Regions from separate parts of the Bradyrhizobium sp. ORS 86 genome, predicted to be linked through region 2. Evidence: predicted binding sites of a transcription regulator. Region 2 holds the regulator's gene; the other holds the start of a gene.
The links. Region 2 encodes PhoB, which activates phosphate uptake and scavenging genes when phosphate is short. Its sites were predicted from a motif close to TGTCATNNANCTGTCAT; they were not measured.

Region 1: a site for PhoB is predicted at 5,139-5,155, ahead of P6U25_RS01860 (DUF2794 domain-containing protein). Genes of this name have one in related genera too.

The regions. Positions count from the first base shown of each region.
Region 1 covers NZ_CP120699.1:390,132-399,802, reverse strand. The annotation lists gene P6U25_RS01880 (ABC transporter ATP-binding protein) at 1-383, shown strand, start outside; gene P6U25_RS01875 (ABC transporter permease) at 380-2,950, shown strand; gene P6U25_RS01870 (Bax inhibitor-1/YccA family protein) at 3,185-3,976, shown strand; gene P6U25_RS01865 (GNAT family N-acetyltransferase) at 4,063-4,593, shown strand; gene P6U25_RS01860 (DUF2794 domain-containing protein) at 4,708-5,076, opposite strand; gene P6U25_RS01855 (DUF1223 domain-containing protein) at 5,621-6,382, opposite strand; gene acnA (aconitate hydratase AcnA) at 6,630-9,350, opposite strand; gene ccmA (heme ABC exporter ATP-binding protein CcmA) at 9,588-9,671, shown strand, end outside.
Region 2 covers NZ_CP120699.1:7,337,811-7,347,481, reverse strand. The annotation lists gene P6U25_RS33995 (lysylphosphatidylglycerol synthase domain-containing protein) at 1-602, shown strand, start outside; gene P6U25_RS33990 (ATP-binding protein) at 687-1,991, shown strand; gene pstS (phosphate ABC transporter substrate-binding protein PstS) at 2,125-3,135, shown strand; gene pstC (phosphate ABC transporter permease subunit PstC) at 3,357-4,346, shown strand; gene pstA (phosphate ABC transporter permease PstA) at 4,351-5,196, shown strand; gene pstB (phosphate ABC transporter ATP-binding protein PstB) at 5,193-6,011, shown strand; gene phoU (phosphate signaling complex protein PhoU) at 6,023-6,742, shown strand; gene phoB (phosphate regulon transcriptional regulator PhoB) at 6,801-7,511, shown strand; gene P6U25_RS33955 (GcrA family cell cycle regulator) at 7,735-8,247, opposite strand; gene P6U25_RS33950 (aspartate aminotransferase family protein) at 8,732-9,671, shown strand, end outside.

The DNA of each region.
Region 1 (9,671 bases), 760 kb from region 2:
CCATGACGGCACTGGAGAACGTCGCGGTGCCGCTCGAGCTCGCCGGCAGCGCGGATGCGGCGGCACGCGCCGCGCAGGAGCTGCGATCGGTGGGCCTCGGCGAGCGCCTGCATCACTATCCGACGCAACTTTCCGGCGGCGAGCAGCAGCGCGTGGCGATCGCGCGCGCGCTCGCGCCCGATCCCGCGATCCTCGTGGCCGACGAGCCGACCGGAAATCTCGACGAGGCGACCGGAAAGCAGATCGTCGATCTGCTCTTCGCCAAGCACGCCGAGCGCGGCATGACGCTGGTGCTGGTGACGCACGACATCTCGCTCGCGCAGCGCTGCGATCGCGTGGTGCGGCTGCGCTCGGGCCGGATCGACGGACACTCCGCGACATGAGCATCGCGTCCGAAGTCGCGGTGCAGGGCCGCGCGTCGTCGCTCGCCTTTCGGTGTGCGATGCGCGAACTGCGCGGCGGCCTGCGCGGCTTCTACGTCTTCATCGCCTGCATCGCGCTCGGGGTGATGGCGATCGCCGGCGTCGGCTCGGTCGCAGCGAGCCTTGGCGAAGGCCTGTCGCGCGAAGGCCGCACCTTGCTCGGCGGCGACGTCGCGTTCTCGCTGATCTCGCGCGAGGCCAAGCCGAACGAGGTTGCATTCCTGCGGACACGCGGCGAGGTCTCGATCGCAGCTACGCTCCGCGCAATGGCGCGCAGCAAGGACGGCAAGCTGGCGCTGGTCGAGCTCAAGGCAGTCGACGGCAAATATCCGATGCTCGGCGAACTGACGCTGGAGCCGAACCTGCCGCTCGCCGATCTCCTCGCCGAGCGCGACGGCGCCTATGGCGCGGCGGTCGATTCGACCTTGCTCGCACGGCTCGACCTCAAGCTCGGCGACCGCGTCACCGTCGGCAGCGCGACCTATCAGATCCGCAGCGTGGTCGCATCCGAGCCGGACAAGCTTGCCGGCGGCGTCGGCCTCGGCCCGCGCTTTCTGGTCAGCGAAACCAGTCTGCGCGCCACCGATCTGCTGCAGCCGGGCAGTCTGGTGCGCTGGATCTATCGCGTGAAACTGCCCGACGGCGCCAATGACGATCGCTCCACCACGGCATTGATCGACGGCGCGCGCAACGCGGCGCCCGAAGCCGGCTGGGAAGTCCGCAGCCGCAGCAATGCCTCGCCGCAGCTCGAACGCAGCATCAACCGCTTCACGCAATTCCTGACCCTGGTCGGCCTTGCCGCGCTGCTGGTCGGCGGCGTCGGCGTCGCCAATGCGGTGAAGAGCCATATCGACCGCCGCCGCGACGTCATCGCCTCCTTCAAGGCGCTCGGCGCCACCGGCCGCGACGTCTTCACGATCTATCTCACCCAGGTGGTCGTGCTGGCTGGAATCGGCTCGGTGATCGGTCTTATGCTCGGCGCCGCACTGCCGTTCGCGATCGTCACCCTGTTCGGCACGCTGCTGCCGCTGCCCGTGGTGCCGTCCGTGCATCCGGATGAGCTTGCGCTCGCCTTCATCTACGGGCAGCTCACCGCGCTCGCCTTCGGCCTTTGGCCACTCGGCCGGGTCCACGACGTGCCGGTGGCCGCGCTGTTCCGCGAGACCGTCACCAGCGAATGGCATCGCCCGCGCTGGAGCTATCTCGCGCTGATGGCAGTCGTGATCGCCCTGCTGATCGCGGTCGCGATCGGGCTGTCCTACGACAAGCGGGTTGCCACTGTGTTCGTCGTCGCCTCGATCGCAGTGTTCCTGCTGCTGCGCGGAATTGCCGAACTGCTGATGGCCGTGGCGCGGCGGTTGCCACGCAGCCGCATGACCATGCTGCGGCTCGCGATCGCCAACATCCATCGGCCCGGAGCGCTGACGCCGTCGGTCGTGCTGTCGCTGGGCCTTGGGCTTGCGGTGCTCGTCACCATCACCCAGATCGACGGCAATCTGCGCCGCCAGTTTCTGGCGGCGCTGCCGGAGCGGGCGCCGTCGTTCTTCTTCATCGATATCCCCTCCACCGAGGCCGACCGCTTCGGCAGCTTCCTCAAGCAGATCTCACCGGATTCGACGGTCGAGGACGTGCCGATGCTGCGTGGGCGCATCGTCGCCGCCCGCGGCGTGAAAGCCGACCAGCTCAATCCGACGGTAGACTCGGAATGGGTGCTGCAGAGCGACCGCGGCCTGACCTACACCGGCGAAGTGCCCAAGGGCTCGAAGATTGTCGAGGGCGAGTGGTGGGGTCCCGACTACAGCGGCCCTCCGCTGGTTTCGATGGAGAAGAAGATCGCCGATGGCTTGGGCCTGAAGATCGGCGACGAGATCGTCGTCAATGTGCTCGGCCGCGACGTCCCGGCGAAGATCGCCAATCTCCGCAATATCGACTGGCAGGGACTCGGCATCAACTTCGTGCTGGTGTTCTCGCCGAATGCTTTCAAGGGCGCGCCGCACAGCCATGTCGCGACCCTGACGGAGCCACATCCGGGTTCCGTCGAGGACGCCCGCATCATCAAGCAGGTCGCCGACGCCTTCCCGATGGTGACGAGCGTGCGTGTCCGCGAGGCGCTCGAGACGATCGGCAGCGTCGTCAGCAACCTTGTGCTGGCGATCCGCGGCGCCAGCGCCGTGACGCTGCTCTCCGCCATCCTGGTGCTGGGCGGTGCATTGGCCGCCGGCCATCGCCACCGGGTCTACGACGCCGTGATCCTCAAGACGTTGGGCGCCACGCGAGCACGACTGCTCGGCGCCTACGCGCTGGAGTATCTGATGATCGGCTTTGCAACTGCCGCGTTCGGAGTCATCGCCGGTTCGATCGCGGCCTGGTTGATCGTGACGCGGCTCATGACACTGAGCTTCATCTGGCAGGCCGGCAGCGCCGCGCTGGTCGTGGTCGCAGCATTGATCGTCACGGTCGGATTGGGGCTGGCCGGAACGCTGCTGGCGCTGAATCAGAAACCCGCCTCGGTGCTGCGGAATTTGTGACAATTTGTAGCGCCGCCGACACCGTATTTCACTGCAAATGCCGGGCCAGAGCGACATTCGGCCGCGCGTGGAAGCTTGCGTCGGATGTGTTAATTTCCCACATACCAACCGGGTCGGATGATCGGTTTGATGACACCGAATTAATGTTCGGCAAACCGCGCCATCTGAGATAGATTTACGACCGGCGCCGCAAATCCCTTGCGCTCCACCGGGACCAACCACGGGAATTCGACCATGTCGGACCTAGACCGCAACTACGCTTCTCCTTTCGGCCGGGCCGCCGGGCGCATTGACGCTGCGGCCGTCGACGCCGGTCTGCGCGCCTACATGCTGCGCATCTACAACTACATGAGCATCGGCCTGGCCATCACCGGCTTTGCCGCGCTCGGTGTCTACATGGCTGCGGTGACCGGCGATCCGTCCGCCGCCGTCGCGAAGTTTGGCAATGCCTATCTGACGCAGTTCGGCTACGCGATGTTCGTCAGCCCGCTGAAGTGGCTGTTCATCCTCGCCCCTCTCGTGATGGTGTTCGTCATCTCGGCCGGCATCAACCGCTTGGCACCCTCGACCGCCCAGTTGCTGTTCTGGGTGTTCTCGGCGCTGATGGGCCTGTCGCTGTCGTCGATCTTCCTGGTGTACACGCACACCTCGATCGTGCGCGTGTTCTTCATCACCGCGGCGACGTTCGGTGCGCTCAGCCTTTACGGCTACACCACCAAGCGTGACATGAGCGGCATGGGCTCGTTCCTGTTCATGGGCCTGATCGGCATCATCATCGCCAGCCTGGTCAACCTGTTCCTGGCGAGCTCGGCGCTGCAGTTCATCGTGTCGGTGGTCGGCGTGCTGGTGTTCGCGGGTCTCACCGCCTGGGACACCCAGCGGCTGAAGAACGACTACATCTACGGTTACGCCTCGCAGGGCGGCGCGATGGCAGAGCGTGCGGCGATCACCGGCGCTCTCTCGCTCTACCTGAACTTCATCAACCTGTTCACGCTGCTGCTGCAGCTCCTCGGCCAGCGCGACTGACGCGCAACGCCGACCGGACAGATCGAAGAGCCCCGGCCCAACGGCCGGGGCTTTTCTTTTGCGCGGAGCAAAAATAGTGTCGCGCCATGTCAATTCCGGAAATCAGGCCGACCGTTGAGGCGGACCTTCCTTCGATCACCGCGATCTATGAGCATGCGGTGCGTTTCGGCACCGCCACGTTCGAGCTGATTCCGCCCGACCTCACCGAGATGACCCGCCGCTACCGGGCGCTGATCGATGGCGGCTTTCCTTATTTCGTCGCCGCGCACGAGGGTCGCGTGGTCGGCTATGCCTATGCCGGCCCCTATCGGCCTCGACCGGCCTACCGCTTCACGGTCGAGAACTCGGTCTATCTGGATCCCGCGCTCCATCGCCGCGGCATCGGCCTGCAACTGATGGAGCGCTTGATCGCCGAATGTGGAGCCCGCGGCTTTCGGCAGATGATCGCCGTGATCGGTGATTCCGCCAACGCCGGCTCGATCGGCATGCATCGCAAATGCGGGTTCCAGATGATCGGGACGCATCCGAGCGTCGGCCTGAAGTTCGGCCGCTGGCTCGATACCGTGATGATGCAGCGCGAGCTCGGCGAAGGTGCCGGAACGGTGCCAACGGATTAGCCAAGATCCGTAGCCCGGACGGAGCGCAAGCGAAATCCGGGGGCCGGTTTATCCGCGGACGCAAACCCGGATTGCGCTACGCTCCATCCGGGCTACGGCGTTGAATTGGTCCACCTAGACCAACGCCAGCTTGCGATCGATCACGAGCAACACGCGCTCCAGCTCATGGCCGCGGCGCAGGATCAGGCCTGTTGCCGAGATCACGCTGTACATGCCCTGCTTGCGCGCGAGGCGCGGGTCCTTCTCGATCCGGTAGATCGGCACTTCGGAGGCCCGGCGAAACACCGAGAACACGGCGCGCTCTTTCAGGAAGTCGATCGCGTAGTCGCGCCACTCGCCATCGGCGACCATGCGGCCATACAGATTGAGAATGCGATTGAGCTCAAGTCGATTGAAGGTCACGCGGTTGGGCTGGGCCGCGGCGGCGGGGCGCGCCACGGCGCGCATCCCGCTCGGATCAGTGTCCTCCGACATCAAACTCATCGAGCGCCTCCTGTCATCCCGGTGACGACCTTGTTCCGAAGGCCGGTGTCGTTCTCCGGGATCGTCACGAGGCTGACATGATCGCGCTAAGCGAGGGGCATCGCAAGGGGCCATTCACAATGCAAAGCAGGCGTAAACCATGTCAGGGGCGCGACGGATTGTCCAAAAAAGAGTCACGGGAACGTTAGCGGAATCATATTGCTGCCCAACTTCCGCCCACCGCCCGCCCCGCTGCTCTGCGAAAAGAAAACCCTGCGTTGGCCCGGTCCTTTCGGTTCCGGATTCCTCAGCCCCCAGCCCCCCGGGGCCGTCGGGATCGGGCCTGTACGCGGGGGAGTTGATCCCCAACACTGGGCCAACGAAAGTTGGTCCTTTTTGTTTTTGGCCACCTTCACGCCCGATCGAAACGCGCGGAGTCTGGCCACCCTCAACGCAACAGATTTCGGGACGGATATTGGTGATGTCTCGGAGAGACGGCCCGCGGCCCTCAGGCCTGCGTTCGCTCAAAGCGTGACGCCGGCCTCAAAAGGCAATCATGCGCACCTTAGTGTAGTGACGTGAATGCTGCGCCGAGCATGGGGCCCGGCCTGTCCCGACTGCCATCCTGGACATACACCGCGGCGGCATCGACGCCCTCGCGCGTGATGTTTTCCAGCGGCACGGTCCAGCTTCCGGACGAACCGTTCCAGTCGCCGACCTTCAGCAGATTGCGGACCACATTGTGGTAGGTGATTTCGCGGCCGCGATTCTCGCCGCGTCCAATCGAGATCGGCACCGATTTCGAGATCGAGCAGATCCAGACTTCGCCACGCGCTGCCGCCGGCGACTTGGACGCCGCCACCGAAACATTGATCTGCTTGCCTGTCAGCGTCATCGACACCGGCACCGACATCACGCCCGCGCTCCTGTCGGTGTCCTTGATGGCGCTCTCGATGGAAGCGCGATCGCTGCCGATCACATGCGCCGAGCCGTTGATCACGGCCTGCGGCGTGTAGACATCGCGATCGCCGCGCATATGCGAATAGGCTTTCTGACGCGCACTGAAGCGCGAATCGGCCAGCGTATCCTTCCAGCCGAGATAGTCCCAATAGTCGATCGGCATGCTCAGCGCGATGACGCTCGGATCTTTCGCAAGATCGCCGATGATCTTATCCGCTGGCGGACAGGACGAGCATCCCTGTGAGGTGAAGAGTTCGACGACAGCACGCGGGTCGGCGTGGGCAGGGCGGATGATGGCGACGATTGCGCAGATACCGAGCGCGCTGGACCATCGCGAGATACGATTATAGGCCATCATCGCTGTCATACTGCGAACCAGTCGTGATGATTTCCATCCGTATTTGTACGGAGCATGAAGTTGTCCCTGAACCGCGTGCCCCAAAACGCGAGAAAGCGGCCTTTTCTTAGGCCGCCTTCTTTTTAGCCGCTACTCACTAAGCGGTGAGGCACTGATCACAAATCCGCGTTGGAGCATGATCCGGAAAAGTGTGAAGCGGTTTTCCCCCGCGACAAACGCAAGGCGTTTGCGCGGAGATCATGCTCAAACAAAGGGCCTAGGCGGCGAGTTTGCGCAGCACATAGTGCAGGATGCCACCGTTGCGATAGTAATCGAGCTCGTCGAGCGTATCGATCCGGCAGAGCAGCGGGACTTCCTTCTTGCCACCGCCATTCGACGTGATCTCGGCAGTCAACGTCTGACGCGGCTTCAGGTCACCCTGGAGCCCGCGGATCGTGACCGTCTCGTCGCCCTTGAGACCGAGCGAGGACCATGACGTGCCTTCCTGGAAGGTGAGTGGAAGCACACCCATGCCGACCAGGTTGGAGCGATGGATGCGCTCGAAGCTCTGGCAGATCACCGCGCGCACGCCGAGCAGGCGGGTGCCCTTTGCGGCCCAGTCGCGCGACGAGCCGTTGCCGTATTCGGCGCCGGCGAACACCACCAGCGGCACGCCCTCATGCTGGTACTTCATCGCCGCGTCGTAGATCGACATCTGCTCGCCGTCGGGCCAATGCTTGGTCAATCCGCCTTCCGGAATATTCCCGTCGGCGCCCTTCAGCATGAAGTTCTTGATGCGGATGTTGGCGAAGGTGCCGCGCATCATCACTTCATGGTTGCCGCGGCGCGTGCCGTACTGGTTGAAGTCGGCAGGACGCACCTGGTGCTCGCTCAGGAACTTGCCGGCGGGCGAGGTGAGCTTGATCGAACCGGCCGGCGAGATGTGGTCGGTCGTGATCTTGTCGCCGAACATCGCAAGGATCCGCGCATCGACCACGTCGGCGATCGGTTCGGGCTCCTTCTTCATGCCTTCGAAGTAAGGCGGGTTCTGCACATAGGTCGAGCTCATGTTCCAGCGATACGTCTCGCTCTCGCTGGTCTTGATCTTGCGCCAGTTGGTATCGCCCTTGAACACGTCGGCGTACTTCTTCTTGAAGATCGTCGCCGTGACATACTTCTTCATGAAGGCGTTGATCTCTTTCGCCGTCGGCCAGATGTCCTTCAGGAACACCGGCTTGCCGTCCTTGCCGATGCCGAGCGGCTCGACCGCGAGATCCTTGGTCACGGTGCCGGCAAGCGCATGCGCGACCACGAGCGGCGGCGAGGCGAGGTAGTTCGCCTGCACGTCCGGCGAGACGCGGCCTTCGAAGTTGCGGTTGCCCGACAGCACCGCGGCGGCGACGATGCCGTTGTCGTTGATCGACTTCGAGATCTCCTCCGGCAGCGGGCCGGAATTGCCGATGCAGGTGGTGCAGCCGAAGCCGACCAGGTTGAAGCCGACCTTGTCGAGATCCTTCTGCAGGCCGGAATTGGCGAGATATTCCGCAACCACCTGGCTGCCCGGCGCGAGCGAGGTCTTCACCCACGGCTTGGCCTTCAGGCCCTTGGCGGCCGCATTGCGCGCCAAGAGGCCGGCGCCGATCAACACGCTCGGGTTCGAAGTGTTGGTGCAGGAGGTGATCGCGGCGATCACGACGTCGCCATGGCCAAGATCGAAATCGCGGCCCTCGACGGCGTAGCGCTTTTCCTCACCATCAGGCTTCTTGTACTCGTTGGCCAGTGCGCTGGCGAAGCCGGAGGCGACCGACGGCAATGCGATGCGGCCCTCGGGGCGCTTCGGCCCGGCCATCGACGGCACGACGTCGCCGAGGTCCAGCGTCAGCGTGGTGGTGAACACCGGATCGGCCGACTTGGCGGTGCGGAACAGACCCTGCGCCTTGGCGTAGGACTGCACCAGCTTGACGCGATCAGCCTTGCGGCCCGAGGTCTTCAGGTAGTCGATGGTCGCAGCGTCGACCGGGAAGAAGCCGCAGGTCGCGCCGTATTCGGGCGCCATGTTGCCGATGGTCGCCTTGTCTGCGACCGAGAGATAGTCAAGGCCCGGGCCGAAGAACTCGACGAACTTGCCGACCACACCCTGCTTGCGCAGCATCTGGGTGACCGTCAGCACGAGGTCGGTTGCGGTGACGCCTTCCTTGAGCTGACCCTTGAGCTTGAAGCCGACCACTTCCGGCAGCAGCATCGACAGCGGCTGGCCGAGCATGCAGGCTTCGGCCTCGATGCCGCCGACGCCCCAGCCGAGCACGGCGAGGCCGTTGACCATCGTGGTGTGCGAATCGGTGCCGACCAGCGAGTCGGGATAGGCGACCTCGAAGGTGCCGGTCTTCTTGCCGACCGTCATCTTCTCTTTCTTGGTCCACACTGTCTGCGCGAGATATTCGAGATTAACCTGGTGGCAGATGCCGGTGCCGGGCGGCACCACCGAGAAGTTCGAGAACGCCTTCTGGCCCCACTTCAGGAACTCGTAGCGCTCCTGATTCTGCTTGTATTCCTCGACCACGTTCTTCGCGAACGCCTTGTTGTCGCCGAAGAAGTTGACGATCACCGAGTGATCGATGACGAGATCGACCGGCACCAGCGGATTGATCTTCTCGGCATCGCCGCCGAGCTTCTGCATCGCGTTGCGCATCGCCGCGAGATCGACCACCGCCGGAACGCCGGTGAAGTCCTGCATCAGCACCCGCGCCGGACGGAAGGCGATCTCATGCTCGAGCTGGCGCTTCTTCAGCCATTTCGAGACCGCGACGATGTCGTCCTTTTTGACCGTGCGGCCGTCCTCATTGCGCAGCAGGTTCTCCAGCAGAACCTTCATCGAATACGGCAGCTTCGAGATACCCTTCAGTCCGTTCTTCTCTGCCTGGGGCAGGCTGTAATAGACGTAGGTCTTGCCACCGACCTTCATGGTCTTGCGGCATTTGAAGCTGTCGAGCGAGGTCATGCGAGGAATCCCAATTCTCAGTTATACCCATGAGAGGTATTTTAACACCGTCGACCGCGCCGGCCGTGAGGATCGGCCAGGTGACTTGCGGCCGCCGACTGTGTGCTGCATCAAGTTCCGGGCTTATAGAATCTTTCTAGAAGCGCCGCCACACCGACAAGCGTGCGACAGCATTGCGCGACCCAAAAATTCTCACGCGGTAGCCAAAGATTTCAGAGGGCTGTGACAAGGAGAAACATGCGGCTCTCGGGGCGAAATCTGACATGCGTGCGCGGCGGCCGTGAGGTGTTTTCCGGTCTGGATTTTTCGGCCTCCTCCGGC
Region 2 (9,671 bases):
CGGTGCTCGGCCTCGGGATTGCCTATCATCCAGAGGCCGCCGCCAACATCGATCAGTTGCCGCCCTGGCTCAATCGCACCCTCGCATTCGCGATCATCATCGCGCTCGTCGCCTATGTAGTCTGGGTCTGGACTCAGCCGCGGGTGGTCGGCCGCGGGCCATGGACGGTGACCTTGCCGGGCGGACCGCTGACGCTGCTGCAGGTCGCGATCGGCATCCTTGACCTCGGCTTCTGCGCGCTCGCCATGTACGTGCTGGTGCCGGACGAGCCGAACCTGGGATTCGTCGTGGTCGCCGTCATCTTCGTGTCGGCGACCTTGCTCGGTTTCGCCAGCCATTCCCCCGGCGGCCTCGGGGTCTTCGACGCCGCAATGCTGGTCGGCCTCTGGCAGATGGACCGCGAGGACCTGCTAGGCGGGATGCTGCTGTTCCGGCTTCTCTATTATATTGTCCCGTTCGTCATATCTGTAATCTTGCTGACGTTTCGCGAGGTTATTGTCGGCGCCCGACTCAAACAGCTTCCGCAGGCTGATTCGGGGCCGCGCGTCGAGCCGCACCACGAGGCGGTTTTCGTCCGTAAGCGCGGCGACTCCGGCGTCTGATTGAAGCGGCCAGATCGCTCCTCGCGCGACGTCGGTTGACCTCGTCCGGGCGAGATCTGAACCGAAGGGAAGAAAGCCGCCGCGATGGCAATCGATGATACATCCTCCTCCATGTTCTCGCCGTGGCCGGACCGGTTGCGTCATGCTGCGATCATCCTGCTGGCGGCCGCCCTTGCGCTGAGCGTGGTCGTGGCGCTCGGCGAGCTGTCGCCGGTGCGCGCCGCCGCGGTGTTCATCTGCATCGCGGCCGCGGCCCTGGTGCCGTGGCGGCTGCACGATGCGGCGACGTCGCGCGAGGATGCCCGCAGCGTCAATCCGGTCGAGACCGCTGCCGTCAGTGCCGTTGTCGCCGGCATGCCGGACCCGGCCGTGCTGCTGGATCGCGCCGGCCGCGTCATCCACCTCAACGCGGCCGCCGCCCAGCTCGCGCCGGCGCTGCGCAAGAACGAGCTGGCGCAATTTGCCCTGCGCTCGCCCGAGATCATCACCGCGCTGCGCGAGGCGATCGCCACCACCGAACCGCGCCGCGCCACCTACACCGACCACGTGCCGGTCGATCGCTGGATGGAATTGGTCATCACGCCGGTTCCGGTGCCGACGCTGTTCGGCGGCACCGACAAGTGCATGCTGATGACCTTCCACGATCAGACGCCGCTGCGCCGGGTCGAGGAGATGCGCGCCGACTTCGTCGCCAATGCGAGCCACGAGCTGCGCACGCCGCTCGCCGCGCTGTCCGGCTTCATCGACACGTTGCAGGGGCCGGCGCGGGACGACGCCCGGGCCCGCGAGCGCTTTCTCGGCATCATGCACATCCAGGCCACCCGCATGGCGCGGCTGATCGACGATCTCTTGTCGCTGTCGCGGGTCGAGCTCTCGGCGCATGTCCAGCCGGAAGCCCTGATCGACATCATGCCGATCATCCGCCAGGTGGTCGACGGGCTCGAGGCGCTGGCGCGGGAGCGCCAGGTCGAGATCGAGCTCGACCTGCCGGAGGCCCCGGTCATGATTGCCGGCGATCGCGAGGAGTTGCTGCGGCTGTTCGAGAACCTGATCGAGAACGCGCTCAAATACGGTGCCTCCGGCGGCCGCGTGATCGTGTCGCTGAGCCAGCCGGCGCCGGGAGAGGCGAACCCCGAAATCCGCGTCATGGTGCGGGATTTCGGCCCGGGCATCGCGCCGGAGCACCTGCCGCGGCTGACCGAGCGATTCTACCGGGTAGACGTCGGCGACAGCCGCAACCAGGGCGGAACCGGCCTCGGATTATCGCTGGTGAAACATATTCTTAACCGTCATCGCGGGCGTCTTTTGATCGAAAGCGTGCCGAAAAGCGGCGCGACCTTTACCGCCTGTTTTCCGCGTCCGAAGACCCCGGTACCGGTACAAAGCTGAGCGTTTTCAGGCGCTTAATACTGTCATCCAACTGTCATCCAACCTTCGTAAAAGCAGCACCGACCGCTCCTAGATGGACCGGCGTGAGCGCGATCGGGCGCATTCGGCGCTTCGCTCAGCAAGGGAGATCAGCATGAATTTCATCAAGACAATCGTCGCTGCCGGCTTGGTCGCCGCGTCGACGTCGGCCTTCGCTGCCGATATTACCGGCGCGGGCGCGACATTTCCGTTCCCAATCTATTCGAAATGGGCCGACGCTTATAAGAAGGAGACCGGCAACGGTCTGAACTATCAGTCGATCGGCTCGGGCGGCGGCATCAAGCAGATCCAGGCGAAGACCGTCACCTTCGGCGCCAGCGACATGCCGCTCAAGGTCGAGCAGCTTGAGAAGGACGGTCTCGTCCAGTGGCCGATGGTCATGGGTGCGATCGTTCCGGTCGTGAACCTCGACGGCGTCAAGCCCGGCGAGATGGTGTTCGACGGCGAGACGCTTGCCAACATCTATCTCGGCAAGATCACCAAGTGGGACGATCCGGCGATCAAGAAGCTCAATCCGAAGGTCAACTTGCCCTCGGCCGCGATCACCGTAGTCCGCCGCTCGGACGGTTCGGGCACCACCTTCAACTTCACCAACTATCTCTCGAAGGTCAGCGCTGACTGGAAGAGCAAGGTCGGCGAGGGCACCGCGGTCGAATGGCCGACCGGCGTTGGCGCCAAGGGCAACGAGGGCGTGTCCGGCAACATCAGCCAGACCAAGAACTCGATCGGTTACGTCGAGTATGCCTACGCCAAGCAGAACAAGCTGACCTACACTGGGTTGGTCAACAAGGGCGGCAAGACGGTGCAGCCGACGGTCGACGCCTTCCAGGCCGCCGCTTCCAACGCCGACTGGTCGCATACGCCGGGCTACTACGTGATCCTGACCGACCAGCCCGGCGACAAGTCCTGGCCGATCACGGCGGCGACCTTCATCCTGATGCACAAGGAAGCGACCGATAAGGCGGCGTCCCAGGAAGCGCTCAAGTTCTTCCGCTGGGCGTTCAAGAACGGCGACAAGATGGCCGAGGAGCTCGACTACATCCCGATGCCAGGCAATGTCGTCCAGCAGATCGAGAAGACCTGGACCTCCGAGATCAAGAGCTAACTCCGACGTTTCGAACCAAAGCTGTGCCGCCCGCGGGGCGGCACAGCTTCTGCAACCGGATCCGGACTCCGTCATTATCGCGACAAGCCTGGAGTCCGGGAGCGGCGCTCCGGAAGGCGCAACGGGAACGGCGTCGGTCAAAGAACGTCGGCGACGATCGCTTCGGGGCGTAGCGGATTGCGTAGCCTTTACATAGTAGAGAGGGGATTGGCGTGGCAGACATGGCTGTTCAGAGCGATGTGATGGAAGCTGCCGGAACTTACGATCGCGCCAAGGCCCTCAGCGCGTTCAAGCTCGGTGATGCCACCTTTTACTGGATCACCCGGATTTCGGCGATTTCGGTTCTGTTGATCCTCGGCGGCATCATCCTGTCGTTGATCGTTGGTGCTTGGCCGGCGATGAAGGAATACGGGTTCGCCTTCCTGTGGACCCAGCGCTGGGCTCCCTCGGCCGATCCGCCGGTGCTGGGCGCGCTTGGTCCGGTCTACGGCACCCTGATCACGTCGGCCATCGCCATGCTGATCGCCATTCCCGTGGGCATCGGCATTGCCGTGTTCCTGACCGAACTCTGCCCGCAATGGCTGCGCCGGCCGATCGGCATCGCGGTCGAGTTGCTCGCCGGCATCCCCTCGATCATCTACGGCATGTGGGGCTTCTTCGTGCTCGGCCCGTTCCTCGCCAACACGTTCCAGCCGTTCATGATCCGGATCTTCGAGGGCGTGCCGGTGCTCGGCAGCATCTTCGCCGGTCCGCCGTCCTATCTCAGCCTGTTCAACGCCTCGCTGATCCTCGCGATCATGGTGCTGCCGTTCATCACCGCGATCTCGGTCGATGTGTTCAAGACCGTGCCGTCGGTGCTGAAGGAAGCCGCCTACGGCATGGGCTGCACCACCTGGGAGGTCGTCCGCAGCGTCGTGATCCCCTACACCCGGGTCGGCGTGATCGGCGGCATCATGCTGGCGCTCGGTCGTGCGCTCGGCGAGACCATGGCGGTGACCTTCATCATCGGCAACTCGTTTCGCATCTCCTCGTCGATCTTCGCGCCGGGCACCACGATCTCGGCGGCGATCGCCTCCGAATTCGCCGAAAGCGACGGCCTGCACCAGTCCGGCCTGATCCTGCTCGGCCTGCTCTTGTTCGTGCTGACCTTTTTCGTGCTCGCGGCGGCGCGCTTGATGCTGCTGCGTCTGGAAAAGAAGGCGGGGAAGTGACGCCATGAACCCGATCTACAAATCCCGCCGCCGCAGCGACATCGTCGTCCGCGCTCTCTGCGTCAGCGCCGCGCTATTCGGCGTCACCTGGCTGGCGCTGATCCTGCTCACGCTGCTCTACAACGGCGTCGCAGGGCTGAGCGTGCAGCTCTTCACCCAGAACACCCCGCCGCCTGGCTCGACCGAAGGCGGTCTGCTCAACGCCATCGTCGGTTCGATCATCATGACCGTGATCGGGGTCGGTATCGGCGCGCCGCTTGGCCTGTTCGCCGGCACCTATCTTGCCGAGTACGGTAGACATGACAAACTCACCTCGGTGATCCGCTTCATCAACGATATCCTGCTCAGCGCGCCGTCGATTATCATCGGCCTGTTCATCTATGGCGCCGTGGTGGTGCCGATGCGCGGCTTCTCGGCGATCGCCGGCTCCCTGGCCCTCGCGGTGATCGTGATCCCGGTCGTGCTGCGCACCACCGAGGACATGCTGCTGCTGGTGCCTAATCCGCTGCGCGAGGCGGCAAGCGCGCTCGGCCTGCCGCGTTCGCTGGTCATCAAGCGGATCGCCTATCGTGCCGCCCGATCGGGTCTGATCACCGGTGTGTTGCTGGCCACCGCCCGCGTCGCGGGTGAAACCGCGCCGCTGCTGTTCACCGCGCTCTCGAACCAGTTCTTCAGCCTGAACCTGACCAGCACGATGGCCAATCTCCCGGTGACCATCAACAACTTCGTGCAGAGCCCCTATGCCTACTGGAAGGAGTTGGCCTGGAGCGGTGCACTGCTCATCACCTTCACCGTGCTCGCGCTCAATATCGGCGCGCGCATCCTAGGTGCCGAAAGGGCCGCAAAATGACCGAGCTTTCCGTTTCGATGACTGCCGCGAGCCACGTCCCCCAGGTGCCGCTTCCAGAGGCGCCGCCGAAAGTGACGGTGCGCAACCTCAACTTCTATTACGGCGAGCACCACGCGCTGAAGAACATCAACCTGACGCTCGGTACCAACCGCGTCACGGCGTTCATCGGCCCGTCGGGCTGCGGCAAGTCGACCCTGCTGCGCATCTTCAACCGGATGTATGATCTCTATCCGGGTCAGCGCGCCGTCGGCCAGTTGATGCTGGACCAGACCAACATCCTCGACCCCAAGCTCGACCTCAACCTGTTGCGCGCGCGGGTCGGCATGGTGTTCCAGAAACCGACGCCGTTCCCGATGACGATCTATGAGAACATCGCCTTCGGCATCCGCCTCTATGAGAAGATCTCGAAGTCCGAGATGGACGACCGGGTCGAAAAGGCGCTGCGCGGCGGCGCGCTGTGGAACGAGGTCAAGGACAAGCTGAACGCCTCGGGCCTCTCGCTGTCCGGCGGCCAGCAGCAGCGCCTGTGCATCGCGCGCACCGTCGCGGTGCGACCCGAGGTGATCCTGTTCGACGAGCCGTGCTCGGCGCTCGATCCGATCTCGACCGCCAAGGTCGAGGAGCTGATCCAGGAACTGTCCGAGGACTACACGATCGCGATCGTTACCCACAACATGCAGCAGGCGGCGCGCGTCTCCGACAAGACCGCCTTCATGTATCTTGGCGAACTGATCGAGTTCGACGACACCAACAAGATCTTCACCTCGCCGAGTGATCGACGCACCCAGGACTACATCACCGGCCGGTTCGGCTGAGGAGACAAGCGATGGTTTCTGAACATACCGCCAAGGCATTCGACAGCGACCTGCAGGAACTCACCCGCCTGGTCGCCGAGATGGGCGGCCTCGTCGAGCGCATGATCACCGAGTCCGTCGATGCGCTGATCCGCCGCGACGTCGCGCTCGGCAAGCGCGTCGTCGCCGCCGACGTCGAGATCGACAGCCTGCAGCGCATCATCGAGGAGCGCGCGGTGCTGACGATTGCGCGCCGCCAGCCGATGGCGATCGACCTGCGCGAGATCGTCAGCGCAATGCGGGTGGCGACCGACCTCGAACGGATCGGCGACCTTGCCAAGAACATGGGCAAGCGGGTCGCGGCGCTGGAGAGCGATTTCCAGCCGCTGAAGCTGATCCGCGGCCTGGAGCACATGACCGACTTGGTGCTGTCGCAAGTCAAGTCGGTGCTCGACGCCTACGCCGCACACGATTTGCCGGCCGCGATGGCGGTCTGGAAGGGCGACGAGGAGGTCGACGCGATCTGCACCTCGCTGTTCCGCGAGTTGCTCACCTACATGATGGAGGATCCGCGCAACATCTCGTTCTGCATCCATCTGATGTTCTGTGCCAAGAACATCGAGCGGATCGGCGACCATGCCACCAACATCGCCGAAACCGTGTTCTACATGATCGAAGGCCAGCAGATCACCGACAAGCGCCCGAAGGGTGACATGACCACCTTTGCCACCACAGTGCCGGGCAACGGCTAGCTGAAGGTGCTGGTTCGCGTTCGGGCAACGGATCAACACAGAGAAAGACCATAGACCGATGAGCGCACGCATTCTGGTAGTCGAAGACGAGGAAGCGCTGACGACGTTGTTGCGCTACAACCTCGACGCGGAAGGCTACGACGTCGAGACGGTCGGGCGCGGCGACGATGCCGACACAAGGCTGAAGGAGCGTGTTCCCGATCTCGTGGTGCTTGACTGGATGCTGCCCGGCCTCTCCGGCATCGAGCTGTGCCGCCGCCTGCGGGCGCGACCCGAGACCAAGCAGCTTCCGATCATCATGCTGACGGCGCGCGGCGAGGAGAGCGAGCGGGTGCGAGGCCTCGCCACCGGCGCCGACGATTACATCGTCAAGCCGTTCTCGGTGCCGGAGCTGCTGGCGCGCGTGAGGGGCCTGTTGCGCCGCGCGAGCCCTGAGCGGCTCGCGACCGTGCTGACTTACGGCGATATCGAGCTCGACCGCGAGAAGCGTCGCGTCGCGCGCTCCGGCCGGCCGATCGATCTCGGGCCTACCGAGTATCGCCTGCTCGAGTTCTTCCTCGAGCATCCCGGCCGCGTGTTCAGCCGCGAGCAACTCCTCGACAGCGTCTGGGGCCGCGACATCTATATCGACGAGCGGACTGTCGACGTGCACATCGGCCGCTTGCGCAAGCTGCTCAATCCCGGCCGCGAGCAGGATCCGATCCGCACCGTGCGCGGTGCCGGCTATGCGCTCGACGACCGCTTCGCCAAGGCGGAGCCGCAGCCGTAAGGCGCGGCAGCAAATAACCACAGCGTCGTCCCGGCAAAAGCCGCGACCCATAACCCCGAATGCAAATTGTTGCGCGAAGTTGGAACGACGAGTCCCGTTCACAACACAAGCCGCAGCGTATGGGGCCCGGCCTGCGGCAGGACGACGCTGGTGACGTAGAGGTGGTCCCTTCACAAAAAAATCCCCGCTTGCGCGGGGATTTTGTTTCCACGGCCTATGCTACTCACCGGGTCGGCGGCTTGTTGGCGGGCCTGCGCCGGTCGGCAGCCGGCTGGTAGGCGATGCGCGAGTGGTGCGCGCAATAGGGCAGGCCGGTGAGCGCCTTGCCGCCGCAGAAGAAGAATTCGGGGCTCGAGGGGTCGCCGACTGGCCAGTGGCAGGTCGCCTCGTTCAGCTCGAGCAGCGACAGCCGTTGGCTCATCGGCACCACATTGTCGTAGGCGACCGGATCCGGCTCCAGCTCGACCTCGAAGGCGTGGGCGAGCGCGGTGTTGCCGCGCGAGACCGGACGCGCCACCCGCATCATGTGTTGGGCGGGACGGGCCTTGCGCTGTCGCGGGGCAGCGGTGGAAGGGGCCTTGGCACGGCCGGACAGGCCAAGCCGATGCACTTTGCCGATCACGGCGTTTCGCGTCACATTGCCGAGTTCCGCCGCAATCTGGCTGGCCGACAGGCCCGCCTCCCAGAGCTTCTTGAGCTGCTCGACGCGATCATCGGACCAGGTCAATACCGTCATCGCATTCTTCCCTTCGCCTTGCGCCGGCCAGTCATCGGAGCGGCGCTGCGAGCCAAATCTGACAAATATCCCTGCGGTCAGAATCCCTTAGCCCTCGCCGGACGCGGTTTTGCGCCCGAACGTGTACGCAGAACGAAAGCTACTTAGAGGGTCCAGTACTGCCGCACGAGATGTCGTATCCGACAGTCCAAACGCTACAATATGGCGTGACTCTGGCGCAAGAGTCCGCGGCAGCGCGTCCACATGTTCCGACACTTATGCATTGCAATGAGGCTTTTCCACCTCACCGGAATGCTCCGGATTGCGCGCGTTTCGCACTGCAGGAAGGCCACTTCGTAGCGATTGACAGAGACTGCCCGCAGCATACAATGCCCGCCACGTGCCGCCCGAAAAGGCGGCACGTTTTGTTTTCCGAAGCTGGCCGTTGCTGCGCTGGCGTCAAGGCACGCGGCAATTGTCGGCCTCAAACCCGTCAGTGATTGCCATGACCAACAGCGCCACGTCGCATCTGCTTCCCGTCTTCGCCAGGGTCGATCTCGGCTTCGAGCGCGGTGAGGGCGCTTGGCTCATCGCAACCAACGGCGACCGCTATCTCGATTTCACCTCGGGCGTCGCGGTGAACGCGCTCGGGCATGCGCATCCGCATCTGGTCAGGGCGCTCCAGGAACAGGCGACCAAGCTCTGGCACATGTCGAACCTGTTCAAGAGCCCGGACGGCGAGGCGCTCGCCGCGCGGCTCTGCGAGCAGAGCTTTGCCGACTACGTATTCTTCTGCAATTCCGGCGCGGAAGCGACGGAAGGCGTGATCAAGCTGGTTCGCCATTATCACTTCTCCAAGGGACATCCCGAGCGCTACCGCATCGTCACCTTCGAAGGCGCGTTCCACGGTCGCACGCTCGGAACGCTCGCCGCCACCGGTTCCGCCAAATATCTGGAGGGCTTCGGTCCGCCGATGGACGGCTTCGACCAGGTTCCGCACGGCGACATCGAGGCCGTGAAGAAGGCGATCGGACCGCACACCGCCGGCATCCTGATCGAGCCGGTGCAGGGCGAGGGCGGCGTGCGCTCGGCCCCGCAAGCCTTCTTCAAGGCGCTGCGCCAGCTCTGCGACGAGCACGGCCTGCTGCTTGCATTCGACGAGGTGCAGACCGGCATGGGCCGCACCGGCGAATTGTTCGCCTACAAGCGCGTCGGCGTGACGCCCGACGTGATGTCGCTCGCGAAGGCGCTCGGCGGCGGGTTCCCGATCGGCGCGGTGTTGGCGAGCGCAAAGGCTGCGGCCGGCATGGCACCGGGCTCGCACGGTTCGACCTTCGGCGGCAATCCGCTGGCGGTGGCGGCGGCCAATGCCGTGCTCGACGTGATGCTCAAACCCGGCTTTTTCGATCACGTGCAGAGGATGTCGCTGCTGCTCAAGCAGAAGC